DNA from 3 places in the Kocuria sp. CPCC 205235 genome. Region 3 is predicted to be linked to each of the others. Evidence: riboswitches for the same ligand, from Rfam matches in the RefSeq annotation. Region 3 holds a riboswitch; each other region holds the start of a gene.
The links. A riboswitch is a leader RNA that binds a small molecule or an ion and turns the genes downstream of it on or off. The one in region 3 is predicted to bind thiamine pyrophosphate.
Positions count from the first base shown of each region.

Region 1 (6,305 bases), on a different contig from region 3:
AGCTTCATGGTGGGCGCAACCACGGCGCTGGTGATCGTGGGTGTTGCGTTGACCGTCTTCGCCGGGCCGCTCTTCGATCTGGCGGATAACGCTTCGCAGAACCTGATCAACCCGGACCGCTACATCGATGCCGTCTTCGCCCCGGTGGGCCAGGGTGGCGTGAGCGAGGAGGCGCAGTGAGTACTTCCCCCACCCTGAAGCGTTCCCAGAGCACGTTCCGCGCCGATATCCCGCTGCTGTTGTGGTTGGTCGTGGTGTGGGGTGCCCTGTGGGGCGATTGGAGTCTGGGAAACCTGGTGTTCGGGTTGATCCTTGCGCTGATCGTGACCCGCGCGCTCACTTTGCCTCCCATCACACTGTCCGGCCGTTTCAACGTGCTCCACTTCGCGGTGTTCGTGGCAACGTTCATCTGGCAGGTGGCCAAGGCTAGTTTCCACGTCTTCACGCTGGCCCTGATTCAAGGACCCAAGGTGCACAACGCCGTGGTGGGTGTGAAGTTGCGACAGAACAACGACCTGCTGATGACCGCGGTGGGCCACACCATGGCCCTGATCCCGGGCTCCCTGGTCATCGAGGTGGACCGTGCGTCGGGCATTCTGTACTTCCACGTTCTGGACGTATCGAACGAAGAACAGGCAGAGATCTTCCGCAAGTCCGCACTCAGGATCGAAGCCGCCTGGATCCGCATCATGGGCACCAAGGAACAGCTGAAGGAACTGAAGCACGAGTCCAAGGGCGATGACACGACCACGACCGGCATGATTCATTCGCCATCCACTCAGATGCACCGCGCAGGCGGGGCAGCTGAGCGGGCTGATCGGGGAGAGGAGTAAGCCGTGTTCGAGATAGCAGTATGGATCTGCGGGGTCTTCCTGGTACTGGCTGCGGCCGGGGCCATATACCGCCTGGCCAAGGGGCCCTCCCTGCTGGATCGAGTCATTGCCAGCGACGTATTGCTGGCCATCGTGGGTGCCGCCTTGGCCATCGAGATGGTCTACAACCACCACATGAACAACATTTTCCTGTTGGTCATTGTCTCGCTCATCGGGTTCTTGGGATCCGTGACCGTGGCCCGCAACGTGGGAACGGGGAAATCATGACGTTCGAACTCATTCTGGATATCGTGGCCGCGGTGTGCATGGTGGTGGGTTGTCTGATGTCTCTGGCGGCAGCCGTTGGTCTGGTGCGTTTCCCTGACCTGCTGTCCCGGATGCACGCGGGTACCAAGCCCCAGGTGTTCGGCCTGCTGTTGTTGTTGACCGCGGTGGCCATCGAGGGGCGGGACCCCACCATGATCCCGTTGCTGATCCTGGCCTGGTTGTTCATGCTGCTGACCGTTCCCGTCTCTGCCCACATGGTGGGGCGGTCCGCCTACCGGTCCAAGCACCTGCACGAGGAGAACCTCACCCAGGACGACCTGAAGGACGTCGTGGATTACGCGAGCACCCGGCGCGAGGATTAAAAATTTCGGCCCGGCAGGGGCCGAAGTTGTCGTGGAACCGCCAAGTGGTTCGTATGCTTGGTGAAGAACTGTGAACCATGAAGAGGAGCGTTCGATGAGCAAAGCAATTGATTTGGCCAGCACCGCGGCATCGCTGGGCGGAACCGCAGTGGCCACGAAGGTTCTGACCGCGGGGTGGAAGAAGGTCACCGGCAACGAGCCCCCGGCTAAGAACCCGGATCCGGACGAGGCCTGGCGCGACATCATCGTGTGGGCTCTCCTCACCGGTTTGGTGACCACCCTGGTCAGGGTGGGCGTACAGCGCGCCATGGCCAAGATCAACGCGGATAACGACCAGGACAATACGTCGCAGACCGAGATCTGAGGTCTTTGAACTGTCGGAAGCGGCGGGGGTGCGTTCATCGAACGTCTCCCCGCCGCTTTTTGTGATCTGGCGTTCTGGTCTAGGATGAGTTACTAACGACAGGGGAGCGCCCGAGCGGCGCTGAGAGTGCGCACCAGCGCAGACCCTCGAACCTGATCCGGGTCATTCCGGCGATAGGGAGTCGAGTATCTCAAAGGGCCCGTGCACGTTCCGTGTGCGGTTCTTTCCCCTCCTGTACTCATCAGGAGGATGAAACATGACACAGGTCAAGACCGGGACAACCCGTACGCCTCAGAAGTCGTGGCGCGTGGTGGACATCGTGGTGGCTGCGGTGTTGGCCGCCGTGTGCGCCGTGGTCTTCTGGGCGTGGGCGAACCTGCTGTACCCCGTGGCAACCACCGCTGCGGTGGCTTATCCGCCGGCCACCGGGCTGATCGGCGGCGGTTGGCTCATCGCCGGAACTCTGGGTGCCTTGATCATTCGCAAGCCCGGAGCCGCGGTTTTCTGTGAGCTGCTTGCGGCCGTTCTCGAAGGATTCTTGGGCACGCACTTCGGATGGACCGTGGTGATCTCCGGCCTGGTGCAGGGTGCTGCGGTGGAGATCGTGTTCTTGTTGACCCGTTACCGAAAGTTCGGTTTGGCCGTTGCGGCCGCCGGTGGCGCGATGGCGGGGCTGTTCATGGGCGTCAGCGAGAACATCATGTACAACTTCGAATGGGCCCTGGACCAGCAGGTGGTCTACGCATCTCTGACCACGTTGTCCGGTGCGATCATCGCCGGTGTTCTGATGTGGTTGGTCACCCGTGCGCTGCAGAAGACGGGAGTGCTCAACGGCCTGGCGTCGGGCGCAGCGCGGCGATGACGTCGCACGTGGCCGTGGATCAGCGCGGGGCGGAGGTGGTGCTCACGGAGTTCGGGTGGCACTACCCGGGACGCGAACAGCCGTCCCTGAATTCGGTCAGCGCGCACATCCGACCCGGCGAGCGAGTGCTGCTCCTGGGCCCGTCCGGGGCCGGTAAGTCAACGTTGCTGCACGCGATGGCCGGGGTCGAGCAGGACCCGGACGGGGAATCCCGATCGGGGGAACTCACCGTCAACGGTGTGGATCCGCGTGACGCTCGCGGGGCGGTGGGCTTCATGCACCAGGACCCGGAGACGCAGGTTATTCTCGCGCGGGTGGGTGACGACGTCGCTTTCGGCCTCGAGAATCTCGCCGTACCTCGCGAGCAGATCTGGGCCCGCGTGGGCGCCGCTCTTGCCGAGGTCGGGTTGGATCTCCCGCTGGATCACTCCACGACCGAGCTGTCCGGTGGGCAGAAGCAACGGCTGGCGCTGGCCGGAACCATGGCCATGCGCCCGCAACTGTTGCTGCTGGACGAACCCACGGCCAGCGTGGACGAGCAGGGTGCAGCGGAACTGCGTGACGCCGTGGAACGCGCCGTGGCGCAATCCGGCACCACGATGATCGTGGTCGAACACCGGGTCGGCCTCTGGGAGTCCGTGGTGGACCGCGTGATCGTGCTCAATGACGATGGACGGGTGGCCTTCGACGGCCCCACGCGCGAAGTCCTCGGAGACGCCCGCGAGCTATTGCAACGCCAAGGCACGTGGGTTCCGAACTGGACACCGCGCACCATGGCACCACCGGCTCGCGATGAGCAGGCGACCCCGCTGCTTGAGGCGCGTGGACTGGCCGTGAGTCGAACGCAACCGAGCTCGCGAACGGTGGCGCGGCGGCGTCGTCGGGAGCGGAAGGCCTGGGCCAAGGGAACCCCCACCCAGGCCGATATATACCGCAACAAGAATGTGATTCCCGCGGCCGCGGACATCGACCTGAGCGTGCGCGCAGGCCAGGCCCTGGCCATCACGGGCGAGAACGGTGCGGGCAAGTCCACGTTGGCACTGACCCTTGCGGGACTATTGTTGCCGTGCGCGGGAACCGTTCACGCCACCAAGGCCCTCGCCGGGGACGCGCCCGCGGACCCCTCACTGTGGGAGGGGACCGAACTCATCACCCGCATCGGCAGCGTGTTCCAACACCCCGAGCACCAGTTCCTGTGCTCAACCGTGCGGGCGGAACTGGAGTACGGCCCGCACCAGGCAGCTCGCCGCGGTGCGGGACCGGGTGTGGACGAGGAACGAATCGAGTTCCTCCTGGCCAGGCTGGGACTCGGGGGCATTGCCGATGCCAATCCGTTCACGCTCTCCGGCGGTCAAAAGCGGCGACTCTCCGTGGCCACCGTGCTGGCCTCCGCCCCCGACGTGCTCATCCTGGACGAACCCACGTTCGGTCAGGACGCCCAGACCTGGCGCGAGCTGGTCGACATGTTGGTCGAAGAGCTGGAACGCGGCACCGCCGTGGTGGCCGTGACCCACGATCGCGAACTCATCACGGCGCTCAACGCCGTGGAACTGAGGTTGGGAGCATGAGCGTCACTACTATCGCGGACACCGCCCGGTTCAGCCCCGTGGGTCGCTCCAACGCGGTGATCAAACTGCTGGGCGCACTGCTCATCACCGCGGTGCTGGTGGTGAGCGCGGACCCCGTCACGAGCGGCATCGCGCTGCTGGGCCAGTTGCTCCTGCTCAGCGCGGCGGGACAGAAGCCGCTCCGCCTCTTGCTGACCCTTTGGCCCATCACCGTGGCCGCGCTCATCAGCGGCTGGGGAACGGCCATGCTGTCCCCGGAGGGGGGCACGGTACTCCTGAATCTGGGGTGGATCACCGTGACCACGGGGTCGCTGGCGGCCGGCGCGGCCATTGCTCTGCGTGGTTTAGCAATCGCGCTGCCCGGCATCACGGTGTTGCTCACCACCGATCCCACAGATCTGGCGGACGGTCTGGCGCAGACCCTGCGGTTGCCGGAACGTTTCGTGCTGGCCTCCCTGGCCGCGCTGCGCCTGGTGGAGGTCATGGTCAAGGAATGGTCGGTGCTGGCCTCGGCGCGGCGTGCCCGCGGAGCGGGTAACGACCGCGGGCCGGTGGGGATGGCCAAGGAGTTCGGCGGTCAGGCGTTCACGCTGTTGGTCCAGTCGCTGCGTCGCGCCACGCGGTTGGCGATGACCATGGAAGCGCGCGGGTTCGGCGCCGGGAAGCGCACATGGGCCCGGGTGCCCCGCTACGGGCGCGTGGACCTCTATACGGGCGGCGCCGCGGTACTGATTGCGGTCAGTGCCCTCTCGGTATCCGTGCTCCTGGGCACGCACCGGTTCATTTGGCAGTAACTGGGGCCGTGGTTTCCGCGGGCGCAGGCACCTGCGAACCGCTAACGGGGGACCCGAGTGACCCGAGTGACCCAGCAGTGTTGCCGGGGCGATTCGGGGTGCCGCGGGTCAGTGACCGACTAAGTAGCCGGTGAGCAAATCCGTGAGCTCGCGAGTGTGGGGCAGCGGTTGTTGATCCAGGCGCACCACTGGCACGGCGAGCCGCACGGACGAGGTGAGCCATACGGCGTCGGCGCGCAGGAGGTCCGCCGGGTAGATCGGACCGTAATCGATGCGCCACCCGTCCTGGCGAGCCGCCGCGAAAATGCGTGCCTGCGAGGTGCCCGGCAGAATACCGTGCGAGGGTTCCGGGGTCACCAGGGTGCGTTCGCCGTGGCCGGTTCGCGCGCAGATCACCGACGACGTCGCCGCCTCGAGTACCCGGCGATCGGTCGAGGTCGTGAAGATGGCCTCGTCCGCACCCAGATCTCGCGCGTGCCGCAACGCGGCCATGTTGACCGCGTAAGAGAGCGTCTTGGCGCCGGGGAGCAGCCACGCGCAGCCGGAGTCCTCCGCCGGATCGTGACCGCGTTGCAGCAGCACGGCGGAGACGCCATTGCGCCGCACCGCGAACGTGGCTTCGCCGACCGGGGTGACCGTGAGCCATGCCCATGGGGATCCACCGGGGGCACCGCGGCTGATGCTGAGTTTGATTGCGTGCTCGGCGCCCAGTCCGGCATCGCCTCCGGGTCCGGCGTTCCCCAGCCCCAGTTCAATGGCTTGCCGACAGGACTGTTCCGAAGGCACCGGGAGCTGAGCCAAGCGGGCGGACGCGCAAAGCCGCCTGTAGTGCGCCCCGAACTTGTAGACCTCACCGTTGAGGGCGTGCATGGTCTCGAACACGCCGTCGCCGCGGGTCAGGCCCTCATCGTCGATGAGGACGAGCGGCCGGGAGGGATCCACCAACTGTGGCTCCTGATCCACGGGAGCCATCATGACGACCGCGCGCTGAACGTCGCTCACGACTGTCCCTGCCCGTCCTCGGGGGATTCTGTCAGCTCGGGGGCGGGCCCGGGGTGCAGAACTTCCGCGTTCTCCCAGACCGGATCCGCTGCAAGATAGGACTGCTCCTGCTCGGCCCAGACATCCCAGAATTTTTCGTAGGAACGGCCGTCTCGCTCCATGGCCCGCTTTTTTCGCAGCGCGGCGGGGAGCTCGACCCACACCGACGAGTTAAGTAGCGGGCGGGCGAGATCATTACACGCACCCACGCCCT
Region 1 is NZ_JAVKPR010000001.1:11,933-18,237, reverse strand. Features, by position in the region: gene RF638_RS00095 (Na+/H+ antiporter subunit D) at 1-180, shown strand, start outside; gene RF638_RS00090 (Na+/H+ antiporter subunit E) at 177-833, shown strand; gene RF638_RS00085 (monovalent cation/H+ antiporter complex subunit F) at 837-1,100, shown strand; gene mnhG (monovalent cation/H(+) antiporter subunit G) at 1,097-1,462, shown strand; gene RF638_RS00075 (DUF4235 domain-containing protein) at 1,557-1,826, shown strand; TPP riboswitch at 1,917-2,023, shown strand; gene RF638_RS00070 (ECF transporter S component) at 2,083-2,688, shown strand; gene RF638_RS00065 (ABC transporter ATP-binding protein) at 2,685-4,256, shown strand; gene RF638_RS00060 (energy-coupling factor transporter transmembrane protein EcfT) at 4,253-5,050, shown strand; gene RF638_RS00055 (aminotransferase class IV) at 5,159-6,052, opposite strand; gene RF638_RS00050 (uridine kinase) at 6,049-6,305, opposite strand, start outside.
Region 1: it holds a riboswitch for thiamine pyrophosphate, as region 3 does, so the genes downstream of both, RF638_RS00070 (ECF transporter S component) here and thiO (glycine oxidase ThiO) in region 3, are expected to answer to the same signal.

Region 2 (6,305 bases), on a different contig from region 3:
GACCTCCGATAAAAAATGGATGGACCCGCGGCTCTCAACAGATCGAGCGCGTCCGTCCGAAAAAAGTTCGCGACCCTGAAGGGTCAAGCGACTCGGACATCCGCCGGCTTGCCAGTAGCGCTCTAGTCAGTCAGCGCACTCGGTAAGTACCACAATGACTTCCGGCGGCCGCGTGGATTTTCCACCGGTTCGACCGACCGAGCACACCTCGGACCCGAGTGCGGACGGTGTTCCGAGCAGGAGTACAACCTCACATGGAATCCGAACAGGACAACGCGGAACAGACGACACAGGACCAGGCAGCTACCGCGGAACAGCAGACCCCCGCCGAAACTTCGGTGGCGGAAACCCCCGCGGAACAGCCCGTTCTTGAGCAAACCCCGACCGAACCCCAGGTAGACACCCAGGTTGACGACGAGCCCGAAATGCTCCCGCAGCCCGCCGGCACTGACGTGGCCGACGACTCGGCCGACTCCCAGGCTGACGCGCCGTCGCAGACTGAGACGCCTCAGACCGAAACGCCGGATGCCGAAACGGTAGCCCCCGAGACGGATCAACCTGCTGACGCAAGCGAGAACACCTCGGTCGAGTCGACCGATGCGCAGCAGGCCTTGACGGACGAATCAGCGGAATCGCAGGTCGAGTCCGAGACAATCGAGGAGTCGGCTGCCGACACGTCGCCCAGCAGCGAGACCACTGGGCCGGAAAACTCAAAGGTTGAGACCACTGAGTCGGAAAACTCACAGGCTGAGACCACCGAGGCTGACGCCACTGACGCCATTGAGGCTCAGACCCCGGGTACTCAGGACGCCGAGGTCACCGAAGCCGCCGGCCAAGAAACCTCCGAGCAGACCAACAACCACGAGACCGAAACCGAGACCTCCGAATCCGAGGCCTCTGAAACCGAACCGTCCTTCGGTCTGGGCGCCGGCCTGATGTTCCACGCACCGGATCCGGATGAGATCCGCGCTGCCGCGGAGGCCGCGACCGCTCGTCAGCGCGAGGCCGCCAAGGAACGCGATAACCAGCGTCGCCAGTCGCGCCAGCAGGACGACGATGATGCGGACGAGGACGATTCTTCGGGCAATGTGACGAGCCGTCGCAGGCGCCGTCGTCGCCGCGGTGACGTGGACATGGAACTCGTGGACGAGGCCGACGGCACCGTCACCCGCGTCCGGGCCCCGCGCGTGTCCGAGAGCGGCGCCGGTGAGGTGACCGGTCTGAAGGGTTCCACGCGGCTGGAAGCCAAGAAGCAGCGGCGTCGTGAATCGCGCCAGTCCGGGCGTCGCCGCCACGTGATCACCGAGGCAGAGTTCCTGGCACGGCGCGAATCGGTCGAGCGCAAGATGCTCGTGCGTCAGAAGGAGGACCGGATCCAGATCGGTGTCCTTGAGGACGGCGTGCTGGCCGAGCACTTCGTGTCCCATACCCAGCAGGATTCGCTGATTGGCAACGTGTACGTGGGCAAGGTGCAGAACGTGCTGCCTTCCATGGAAGCGGCGTTCGTCGACATCGGCCGGGGCCGCAACGCCGTGCTGTATGCGGGCGAGGTCGACTGGGACGCTGCCGAGCTGGGCAACAAGCCCCGCAAGATCGAGAACGCACTCAAGTCCGGAGACTCCGTCCTGGTGCAGGTCACCAAGGACCCCGTGGGCCACAAGGGCGCTCGCCTGACCAGCCAGGTCTCCCTGCCGGGCCGCTACCTCGTGTACGTGCCGGGTGGTTCCATGACCGGTATTTCCCGCAAGCTCCCGGACGTGGAGCGACAGCGCCTCAAGAAGATTCTGAAGGACCGCTTACCCGAGGGTGCGGGCGTGATCGTGCGCACCGCAGCGGAAGGCGCGTCCGAAGAGGAACTCACCAACGACATCAACCGGTTGCGCTCGCAGTGGGAACAAATTCAGGAGAAGGCAGGGTCCACCAAGACCCTGGCCCCGGAGATGCTCTACGCGGAGCCGGATCTGACCATCAAGACCGTGCGCGACGTCTTCAACGAGGACTTCACCGCCATGGTCGTCCAGGGCGAGCAGGCCTGGGACAACATCGAGGCCTACGTGACCTACGTGGCCCCGGACCTGTTGGACCGCCTGCAGCAATGGACCGAGGATACGGACCTGTTCGAATCCTTCCGCGTGGAGGAGCAGATCCAGAAGGCCCTGGACCGCAAGGTCTATCTGCCCTCCGGCGGTTCCCTGGTGATCGACCGCACCGAGGCCATGACCGTGGTGGACGTCAACACCGGTAAGTTCACCGGCTCCGGCGGCAACCTGGAGGAGACGGTCACCAAGAACAACCTGGAAGCTGCCGAGGAGATCGTCCGCCAGCTGCGGTTGCGCGATATCGGCGGCATCATCGTGGTCGACTTCATCGACATGGTGCTCGAGTCCAACCGCGAACTCGTGCTGCGTCGCCTGGTCGAGTGCCTGGGCCGAGACCGCACCAAGCATCAGGTCGCCGAGGTGACCTCCTTGGGTCTCGTGCAGATGACGCGTAAGCGCATGGGCACCGGCCTACTCGAGGTCTTCTCGGAGCCCTGCGAGGCGTGCGCCGGCCGCGGTGCGATCGTGCACGACCACCCGCTCAAGGGTCGCGCGGGGGATTCCGCCCCGGATCACCGTAATAACCGCAACGAGCGCAAGCGCTCCAAGCACAAGCAGCAGCACCAGGGTGGCCAGCAGAGCAACCAGCAGGACAAGCCCAAGAACTCCGGTAACGGCGGCAACAACGGATCGGACAACGGCAACGAGGGCAACGACCAGGAGTCCAAGGCCCGCGCGGAAGCCGCACGCAACGCGCTGGCCAGTATCGCTGCAGCTTCCCAGCACGACGACGACGCCGCCTCGGGTCACCAGGGCGGCGACCAGTCCGGCGAACGCTCCGGTGGTAAGGAACAGACGCCGGATCAGGGCAAGGATCAGTCTGGTTCCCAGGACCACGGTGATCAGGACGGCGATCGTCGCCGCAAGAAGCGTCGCGGCAAGCGCAGCCGCGGCCGCGCTCAGTCGGGCCAGGACAGCCAGGGCAACGATTCGCAGTCGAAGGATGCCTCGGATTCGGACGGCCAGGATCGTGACCGGGGTTCGGAGGACAAGGGCGAGAACCAGTCCTCGAGCCTGACCATTCACGGTGAGGTCATCGAGCTGCCGCACGGCGGTGGTTCCCCGGAGGACCAGCCGGAGAGCGGTCAGCAGTCGCTGACGCTGGACTCGTTGACGGCAGCGTTCACGGAAGCGCCCGCGCAGGACTCTTCCCAGGAACAGCCCACGCGAGGTAATCGCCGGAGCCGTTCCCGCCGTGCCCAGCGCGGAGCTACGCATGAATCCCGACAGGGGAGCGAGCAGTCCACGGCGGAATCCGCTGAGACTGCAGACTCCTCCAAGCAGTCCGGCTCAGAGCAGAAGTCCGGTGCGCCTGCACAGTCTTCGTCAGGACAGTCAGCGGGGGCTTCTGCTCCGAAGCAGGCGGCGTCACGTCAGGGCGCGGCACCCGCCGCCACCACGGAGACCAAGCCGGCCACGCGGCGTCGTTCGCGCCGTGCTTCCGCACCCACGGCCGCACCGGGAACGGCGAGCGTGCAGAAGCACGAGCCGGTCAGCTCCACGGGCACCGTGAAGCGGTTCACCGCCGACGCGTCCAAGCAGGACGCGCCCAAGTCCTCCTCGCAACCCACCGTGGTGGGCGTGGGCGTGAAGGCCGCGAACATGAAGATGACCGGCGGTTCCAAGGACTGACACCGGGCACCAGCTCCGGGATATGACATGCCACAGGGCCGCGGGGGATGAGAACCCGCGGCCCTGTGGCATGATGTGTATCACTGACACGGGGTGCCGCACGAGCGGCTGAGATGACACCCGTTGAACCTGATCTAGCTCGTACTAGCGAAGGGAATGTCGTGACTACTGCGCATTCTGATTCTTTGACCGTGCCCCGCGTGCTCTCGATTGCCGGGACGGATCCGACCGGTGGTGCCGGCCAGGCCGCGGATCTGAAATCCATTGCCGCGATGGGCGGTTACGGCATGAACGTGATCACCGCGGTGGTCGCCCAGAACACCACCGGCGTGATCGACATCCACACCCCGCCCGTGCACATCCTGCGATCCCAGCTTGAGGCCGTCAGCTCCGACGTCACCCTGGATGCCGTCAAGGTGGGCATGCTCGGATCGGTCGAGGTGATCGACACCGTCCGCGACTGGTTGGCCGCCGTGAAACCTCCGGTGACCGTGGTGGACCCCGTGATGGTGGCCACCGCCGGCGGCCGCTTGCTGCGGGCTGAGGCCGAGACGGCACTCATGTCATTGTTGCCCCTGGCCGATCTGATCACCCCCAACCTCCTGGAGCTCGCGGTGCTGGCCGATGCCCCCACCGCAACCACGTGGAGTGAGGCGCTAGAACAAGGACGATTCGTAGCCGAGAGGTTCGGCGCACGTGTGCTCGTCAAGGGCGGTCACCTGCCCGGGTCACGAACTCCCGACGCGCTGCTCGAACCGGGCCGCACCGAGCCGGTCGTGACGTTCGACGATCCTCGGGTGGCGACCTCCAACACTCATGGCACCGGGTGTTCGCTGTCCTCCGCCATTGCCACGGTGGTGGCCCGCACGGGGGGCTGGGCGGGGGCGGTGCGTACGGCACGCGCGTGGCTGCGCGGTGCGCTGGCACACGCGGACAGCCTGCACGTGGGGCACGGCAACGGTCCGGTGCACCACTTCCATCACGTCCAGGCCACCTTGCAGGACAGCCAGTCCTGTGAACGCTTCACGGATTCCCTGTGGCGCGACTGCGCGGGTGTGCGTGGTGACATCAACGAGTTGGAGTTCATCACCCAATTGGCGGACGGTTCGCTGCCGTTCGAGACGTTCGAGTGGTACATGGATCAGGACATGCAGTACCTGGACGTGTACTCCCGGGCCCTGGCTGCGTTGGCCGCCGCGGCGCCGTCGGAGACCGAACGAGAATTCTTCGCCGGGGGAGCGGCCGAGGTCGTCACCGTGGAGTCCGCCCTCCACCGCGCTCGACTGGGTGACGCCGAGCCCCTGCCGCCCTCCGAGGTGACCCGCACCTACACGGACTTCCTGTTGGCGGCCACGGGCAGTGAGCCCTACGCCGTGGGTGCTGCCGCAGTACTCCCGTGTTACTGGCTCTACGCGGCCGTGGGGAGCGCGCTCACCCAGAAGGCTCGTGTTGCCGGGCTGGACCCGCACCCGTACGGGGATTGGCTGGCCACCTACGACGCCCCCGATTTCCAACTGGCCACCGAACGCGCCCGCGATATCGTGGATCGTGCCGCCAGCGCCGCGGATCCTGTGACCCGGCAGCGCATGCGGGACGCGTTCATGCGTGCGTGCGAGCTGGAACTGCGGTTCTTCGCGGAGCCCGTTCGACGCGCCGAGGCGCGCCCGTTTGCCGTAGCTTCCACGCATCGGGTAGTCTAGATTTTCGGTGCCGGGTACCGACGTGCGTGTGGTCCGTTAATTCCACCCCGTCAGGCGGCACATTCGGGTTCACCTCCTGTTCGATGCGAAAGCCACGCGAGGCGCGGTCAGTTCTGACCGCCGCGACGTGATGTCTCGACATTCGTGGTCCTCCAGGTGTGTTCCCGTCCTTACACGTAGTCCATAGATGTCGAGAGAAGTGAGTTCCCAAGTGGTGTACGCGATTGTCCGCGCAGGCGGCCGCCAGGAGAAGGTTTCCGTTGGAGACCTCGTGACCCTTGACCGCGTCGCCGGCGAGGCAGGCAGCACCATTCAGCTTCCTGCACTGCTGCTGGTCGATGGGGACAAGGTCACCTCCGATGCCAAGACCCTGGCCAACGTCAAGGTCACTGCCGAGATCATTGAAGACCTTCGCGGTCCCAAGATCTCGATCATGAAGTACAAGAACAAGACCGGGTACAAGAAGCGTCAGGGCTTCCGCGCCGAGCTGACGACCGTCAAGGTCACCGGCATCGACGCCTGAGTCACCCCGTCCCGTCAATTTTTAAACGAAGGTAGGCACACACCATGGCACATAAGAAGGGCGCGAGCTCCACTCGCAACGGTCGTGACTCGAACGCTCAGTACCTGGGCGTGAAGCGTTTCGGCGGTCAGACCGTCAGCGCCGGTGAGATCCTGGTTCGCCAGCGCGGCACCCACTTCCACCCGGGCCTGAACGTCGGCCGCGGCAAGGACGACACCCTGTTCGCCCTGTCCGCCGGTGCCGTCGAGTTCGGCACCCGCCGCGGTCGTCGCGTGGTCAACATCCAGATCGCCGAGTAATTATCTTTCGGACCCCAGGGTCCACCCGCTTTCCACTGGTATCCCGTGGACG
Region 2 is NZ_JAVKPR010000017.1:37,132-43,436, reverse strand. Features, by position in the region: gene RF638_RS11815 (Rne/Rng family ribonuclease) at 255-3,731, shown strand; TPP riboswitch at 3,811-3,905, shown strand; gene RF638_RS11810 (bifunctional hydroxymethylpyrimidine kinase/phosphomethylpyrimidine kinase) at 3,893-5,431, shown strand; gene rplU (50S ribosomal protein L21) at 5,643-5,954, shown strand; gene rpmA (50S ribosomal protein L27) at 5,999-6,253, shown strand.
Region 2: it holds a riboswitch for thiamine pyrophosphate, as region 3 does, so the genes downstream of both, RF638_RS11810 (bifunctional hydroxymethylpyrimidine kinase/phosphomethylpyrimidine kinase) here and thiO (glycine oxidase ThiO) in region 3, are expected to answer to the same signal.

Region 3 (6,305 bases):
CCAGGTCTCGCTCCCAGTCATCGCGCACGTCGATCAGCGTGAAGGACGTTTCACCCAATGAGCGAGAGGTCAGTAACACAGCCAACTCGGAAGCGGTGAGGGTTTCGTGGGAGGCGGGAGAGGCGTCGTCGGCGGTGGGGAGGCCGCAGGCCACGGCGACCTGCGAGAGATCGGTGACCGGCGGACGATCAGGGTCCGGCAGGATGGAGAGCTCGCGCCAGGTCTGGGCTAGAGCGTCATGGATGAGCACGCGACCCACCAGCGGGCGGCCGATGCCGGTGATGAGTTTGAGCGCTTCGGTGACCATGACCGAGCCAATGGTGGCCGGGAGCATGCCGAGTACACCACCCTCCGCGCACGACGGCACCTGACCCGGCGCGGGCGCCTCCGAGAAGAGATCACGGTATACCGGACCGTGGCCGGACCAGAACACCGAGACCTGGCCGTCGAAGCGCAGGATGGAGCCCCACACGACCGGAATCCCCACGAGCTCCGCGGCGTCCGAGACGAGATAGCGCGTACCGAAATTGTCCGCGCCGTCCATGATCAGGTCGTAACCGGAGAAGATGTCCAGGGCGTTGTCGGTGGTCAGGCGCTCGCCGTGCGCGTTGACGGTGACCAGGGGGTTGAGGCGGGTCACCGCGTCCGCGGCGGAATCAACCTTGGGGCGGCCGATGTCCGCCATACCGTGCACTACTTGGCGCTGCAGGTTGGACACGGAGACCACGTCGTCGTCGATCACGCCGATGGTTCCCACACCCGCGGCCGCCAGATACTGCAGGGCCGGGGCACCCAAGCCACCGGCTCCGATGATGAGCACGCGCGCGTTCTTGAGGCGCCGCTGACCCTCGACCCCGAGTTGCGGGAGCGTCAGGTGGCGGGAGTAGCGCTCGAGTTCCTCGTGGTTGAGCTCCGGCGTGGGCTCGACGAGGGGCGGGAACGGGGAAACTGCGGTCATGAAACGTGCGACTCCTAGTGCGAGGGGGCGGACGAAGTGGGAGATGACAACGGCGCGGCTGACGGCGCCAACGGGTCCGCTCGCGAAGCTGACTGCCCGGACGACGGCGCGGCTGACGGTGCCGGCGGGTTCGCCGGTAAAGAGGACTGGTCGGATGAGGGCGCGGGCCAGTCCCCGCGAGGAGCGGCACCGTCGGTACCTGAGGCGCCGGCTCCCGTCCCGATCCGCCCCGCCATCGGCGAGGACGCGACGGCGTGCGTGCGGCGTGCGATCCGGCCTGCGCCGCGCGCCAACCGTCCGGCCTCCACCGCATGGCGCATGGCCTGGGCCATGTTCACGGGATTCTGGGCGCGGGTCACGGCGGAGGCGAGCAGAACCGCGTCGCAACCGAGCTCCATGGCCAACGCCGCCTCGGATGCCGTACCGATGCCAGCATCCAGCACCACGGGAACGCTTGCGCGAGCGGCGATCAGCTCAATATTGTGTGGGTTCAGAATGCCCAGACCCGTGCCGATCGGCGCACCCAGCGGCATGACGGCGGTGGCCCCGGCCTGCTCGAGGTGTAGCGCCAGAACGGGGTCATCGGAGGTGTACGCGAAGACTTTGAAACCGCGCGCCACAAGCTGTTCGGTGGCGTCGAGTAGTTCGAGACCGTCCGGGAGCAGTGTGTCCTCGTCCGCGATGACCTCGAGTTTCACCCAGTCCGTTTCCAGCGCTTCCCGCCCCAGCTCCGCGGTCAGCAACGCGTCCCGTGCCGTGTAACAACCGGCGGTGTTGGGCAGCACCTTGATGTCGTTGCGGTGCAGGATCCCGTAGAGGCTGTCCCGGGGTGTCGACGTCGCTGCGTCACCAACCGAAGAGGCGGTCCCGTTACGAGGTGCTTCAGCACCACCGCTGCGACCAGCGTCGGAACCCAGGCCAGCGCCGGAACCCAGGCCCGACCCGGGCGAGTAACGCCGCACCGCCACCGTGGTCAGCTCCGTCCCCGATGCCAGGAGCGCGCGCTCCAACATCGCCAGGTCGGTGAGGCCGCCGGTACCCATGATGAGCCGCGAACCGAGCGTCACGCCGTCGATGGTCAAGTCGTCGGTGGTCATTTCAGCCTCCCTGCACGGCGGTGACGATCTCCACGGTTTGGTTCGCCTCGAGCAGTGTGTCGGACCACCGCGAACGAGGAACCACGGCGTGATCCAGGGCCACAGCAATGCCCAGTGGCCTGCCGTCAGCCGCGCGGCCCGCGGCGGTGATGTCACGGCCGGTCAGATCCGCAACGGCATCGGCCACGGACAGGCCCTCGGTGAGAGGAACCGGATGTCCGTTGACCTGGATGGTGTCCTGAGGAGCGGTATTCATGTTGTTCACCTGTTACATCTCGGGGTGCGCGGGAGAATGCCGCGCGGGGTCGGTCGAGGTCAAGAAGTCGGAGTCGTGCTCGTGGCTGACGGCCGGGTCCGCGACACCGGTCGCCAGTTCTGCGGCCAACCGGGCGGCCACGGGAGTCAACAGAATTCCGTGCCGGAAATGACCGGTGCTGATCACCAGGCCGGTCACGGAGCACAACCCCATGTACGGCAGATCGTCCGGAGTCCCCGGGCGAGCGCGGGCCAGCATCTCCAGCACATCGCAGTCGTCCACAGCGGGCAGGATGGCGCGTGCGTCCCGCAACAGTTGGTGCACGCCACCGGCCAGTACGGACGCTCGCCCGTCTTCGCGACTCGTGGCGCCCAGCACCAACGTCCGGTCGGCTCGGGGCACCAGGTACACGGCCCGCCCGTGGACATGCCCGCGAACCGTGCGTGTGATCAAGTGTTCCTCCCCGGGCAGGAGCAGCGAATCGGGCACGCTCAGCCGCAGAATGTCGCCGTACACAGGGCGCAGCCGCAGGGTCAGGCCCGCGGGTAGCTGTCCGGTATCGCTGGTGTTCAGTCCAGTGGCCAGCACGACGACGTCGCTCTCGACCGTCTCGCCTCCCTCCAGGAGCACTCCGGTCACCTGGGGTTCGGTACCGCGGGTTGAGAGAACTCGTTCGACCTTCGCGTGGAACCAACGCGCGGGGCCGGGGTCTGTGGCACCGTTCAGCGTGTCAATGGCCGGTGCGTCCAGGGCTTGGATCAGGGATGCGGCGAGCAGTCGGGGGTCCACCTGATGGTCCGTGGGAACCCTGATGGCACCCGCGACATGCGGTGCGAGAGCGGGCTCTAGTTTCCGGGCCTGACGAGCTGTGATGTTCTCGACCTGCATGCCCGCGGCGCGCTGGTGGGCTGCGAGGTCCTGCAAGGCGTGTGCATCGGCGGAGTCGACTCCCAACACCAGGGTCTCTTCGGTGCGGTAGCCGGTGGGGAGCCCGGAGGCCGCGGAGACCCGCTCGATGAATGCCGGATACTCCACGGCGGAGGCAGCCATGAGGGGGTACAGGCTTTCCTGGCCGTACTGGGTTTCGGCGATCGGGGCGAGCATGCCCGCGGCAGCGTGGGTGGCTCCCGAGGCGGGACGGGGGTCTGCGAGCGTGACTGCTACGCCGCGGCGTCGTAATTCGAAAGCGGTCGCCAGACCAATCAAGCCGGCGCCCGCGACCACTGCGTGCCGTGGCGCACTGTGGTGCTGGACGGGTGGCATGGGTGCCACAACACTCCCTCCGGCGGCATGATCCGCATCAGGTTTCCGGTCGGCGGCTCACGCCCTCTCAGCCCGCTGCGGTGGTTGCCGGGGCAACAGTCGCGGACTCCCGTGGAACTACCGGTCATGTGACCGGTACCTCTCAGTGTAACCGTGACCCGTGGCACCATGGCCACATGAGTGAGCAACAGAGTCAGGGAACCCGTAGGCGTGATGCGTTCGCGAATGCCAAGTTGTACGTGTGTGTCACGGCGCGAAAAGAGCGCGGTGACCTGCGGGAATTCCTGCATGCCGCGTACGAGGGCGGCGTGGACATCATCCAGCTGCGTGACAAGAAACTCGAAGCCGCGGCAGAGATCGAGGCCATCGAGGTGCTCGGCGAGGTTGCACGGGAACACGGCAAGCTGTTCGCGGTCAATGATCGGGCAGACGTAGCGATGCTCACCGGTGCGGATGTTTTCCACGTGGGGCAGGGCGATCTCACCACCCCGCAGGCGCGCCAGTTGCTGGGCGATGACGTGATCATCGGCCGCTCGTGCCTGTCTCGTGAGCAAGTGGACGGAGCGATTGCGGACGAGGGCCTGGACTACTTCTGCACCGGACCCGTGTGGGAAACGCCCACCAAACCCGGACGTGCCGCCGTGGGGCTGGAACTGCCGAAGTATGCCGCGGAGCACGCGGGAGACAAGCCGTTCTTCGCCATCGGCGGGATTGACGCCGAGCGGTTGCCGTCCGTGCTCGAGACCGGCGCGTCACGGATCGTGGTGGTTCGGGCGGTCACGGATGCCACCGACCCGGAAGCTGCCGCTCGCGAGCTGCGGAAATTCTTGTAATTACGTAGTTCTGGGCTCGCAGTTTTCCGGGTGACATTCGCACCACGGCGTGACACCGGGGAACTTTCCGCGGTGATCCGCGACCCATTGGTACACGCGATCCTGGGCCGTTCGTACTGGTGGGATGCGGTAGAGCTTGCCAAAAATGCGGGTGCCGAGGGCGGTGTCCAGAGTCTCGGCTACGGCCGCTGCGCCGGCCGATGGTGTCCCGCCGACCACGGCCCAGACCGCAGTGTGAGCTTGTGATTCGGTGAGACCGAAGCGCTCCAGCACGTCAGGTTCCTGATACGCGTGGGTGCTGATGCGACGGTGCCGGTCGAGTCTGTGCACCCACCCCACGGCGCGGGTGCAGAAGCCGCAGCGGCCGTCGAAAATCAGGTCCAGGTGCGCCTCGGTCGGTGTGACTTGTCGGTCGGTCACAGAAGCACCGACCCACTGATGCACGTGGTGCAGTGCCCACCCACCCAGACATTCTCAGCGGCATCCGACGTGACGGTCACGCGCCCGCGGCGCCCCATGGCCGTGCCTTGCTGGGCAAAGTACGACGACGCCGCCTGGCCGGTTCGCATGAGCCACTGCGCCAGGCTCGCGTTGAGACTTCCCGTGACGGGGTCTTCGTAGCCGCCGGTGCCGGTCACGAACGCGCGGACCTCGAACTGCTGCGGGCTGCTCTCCGGATAGGGGCCCACCACGCCGATCTTGTAATTCCCCAGCGCCGGGTAATCCGGTTCGATGGCCAGGACATCGTCTGCGGAGGGCAGCAAGACAGCTGCCCACCCCGGCCCGTTGTCGACCCACTGATGGGCCACGATCTCCTCGTCATCCAGACCCAGTCCCGCAGTGACCTGCTCCAGCATGGCGGGATCGAAGTTTCCCGAGCGCGAGGTGGGCGGGGCGGCAAAGGTCAGAGCGCCGTCGTCGGTGGGGCGGACCTCGACCAGGCCCGCGGTGCATTCCTGAACAATGACGTCGCGGGAGCGAGGGGTATTACCCGCCTCGAGCCACGCGTGGGCCGAGCCGAGCGTGGGGTGACCCGCGAAGGGGAGTTCACCGCCGGGAGTCCAGATGCGTAGCCGGTAATCGGCGTCTGGCGAGGTGGGCGGCAGGACGAACGTGGTTTCGGACAGGTGGGTCCACCGCGCGAAGCGGGCCATGTCCTGGTCGCCGAGGTCCGTGCCGTCGAGGACGACCGCCACCGGATTGCCCATGTAGGGCTCACGGGAGAAGACATCGACCTGGGCGAACGGGCGCTGGCGCTGCTGATCAGTCATGGGTCGATTCCATCACATGCTTGACTGCGCGCATCATCTGTTCGAAACCCGGTTCCTCCACCGGAAAGTGTCCGGCGTTCTCCAGCAGCCGCCACGACTTCTGGGCACCAATGCGTTCGAAGAACGGGCGGCTGATCTCCAGCGGGGTCCAACGGTCGTCACCGGGGTGGAGGAGTAGCACGGGCGTGTCCGTGAAGTCCTCAGGTTCGATCAGGGGCGCAGATTCCATGTAGCTGCGTATCCAGCCCAGAGGCACACGGCCACCGCCGCCGCGCCGGTCTCTGACGACCTCACGTACCAGTCCCGGATCGTTGGAGATGTGCCGGATGTCCGCGATCCAACGGATCGGCACGCGCAGGTTGGCAGGTGGCCCTTGCACCAACTTCAAAAATGGCCCGGTGAGTCGTGCCAGCAAGGGATGCCACGTCAACCGCGCCCGCACACGGGGATCACGCGGATCCAGAAGGCACGTGACGATCAGACGAGCGGCGAGACCTGTGGCCGCGGCGGCGTCGTAAGCCAAAAGCCCACCCATGCTGGCACCCAGGATGATCAGGGGGCGCTCGTCTTCCTCCGCGCGAAGCAGGTCGATCAGGAGTTCGCGCCAATCGTCGTAGCGGATGCGCT
Region 3 is NZ_JAVKPR010000007.1:624-6,928, forward strand. Features, by position in the region: gene moeB (molybdopterin-synthase adenylyltransferase MoeB) at 1-958, opposite strand, end outside; partial or broken gene RF638_RS06755 (thiazole synthase) at 1,183-2,055, opposite strand; gene thiS (sulfur carrier protein ThiS) at 2,057-2,311, opposite strand; gene thiO (glycine oxidase ThiO) at 2,324-3,574, opposite strand; TPP riboswitch at 3,572-3,697, opposite strand; gene thiE (thiamine phosphate synthase) at 3,751-4,407, shown strand; gene RF638_RS06775 (thiol-disulfide oxidoreductase DCC family protein) at 4,408-4,827, opposite strand; gene RF638_RS06780 (PhzF family phenazine biosynthesis protein) at 4,824-5,678, opposite strand; gene RF638_RS06785 (alpha/beta hydrolase) at 5,671-6,305, opposite strand, start outside.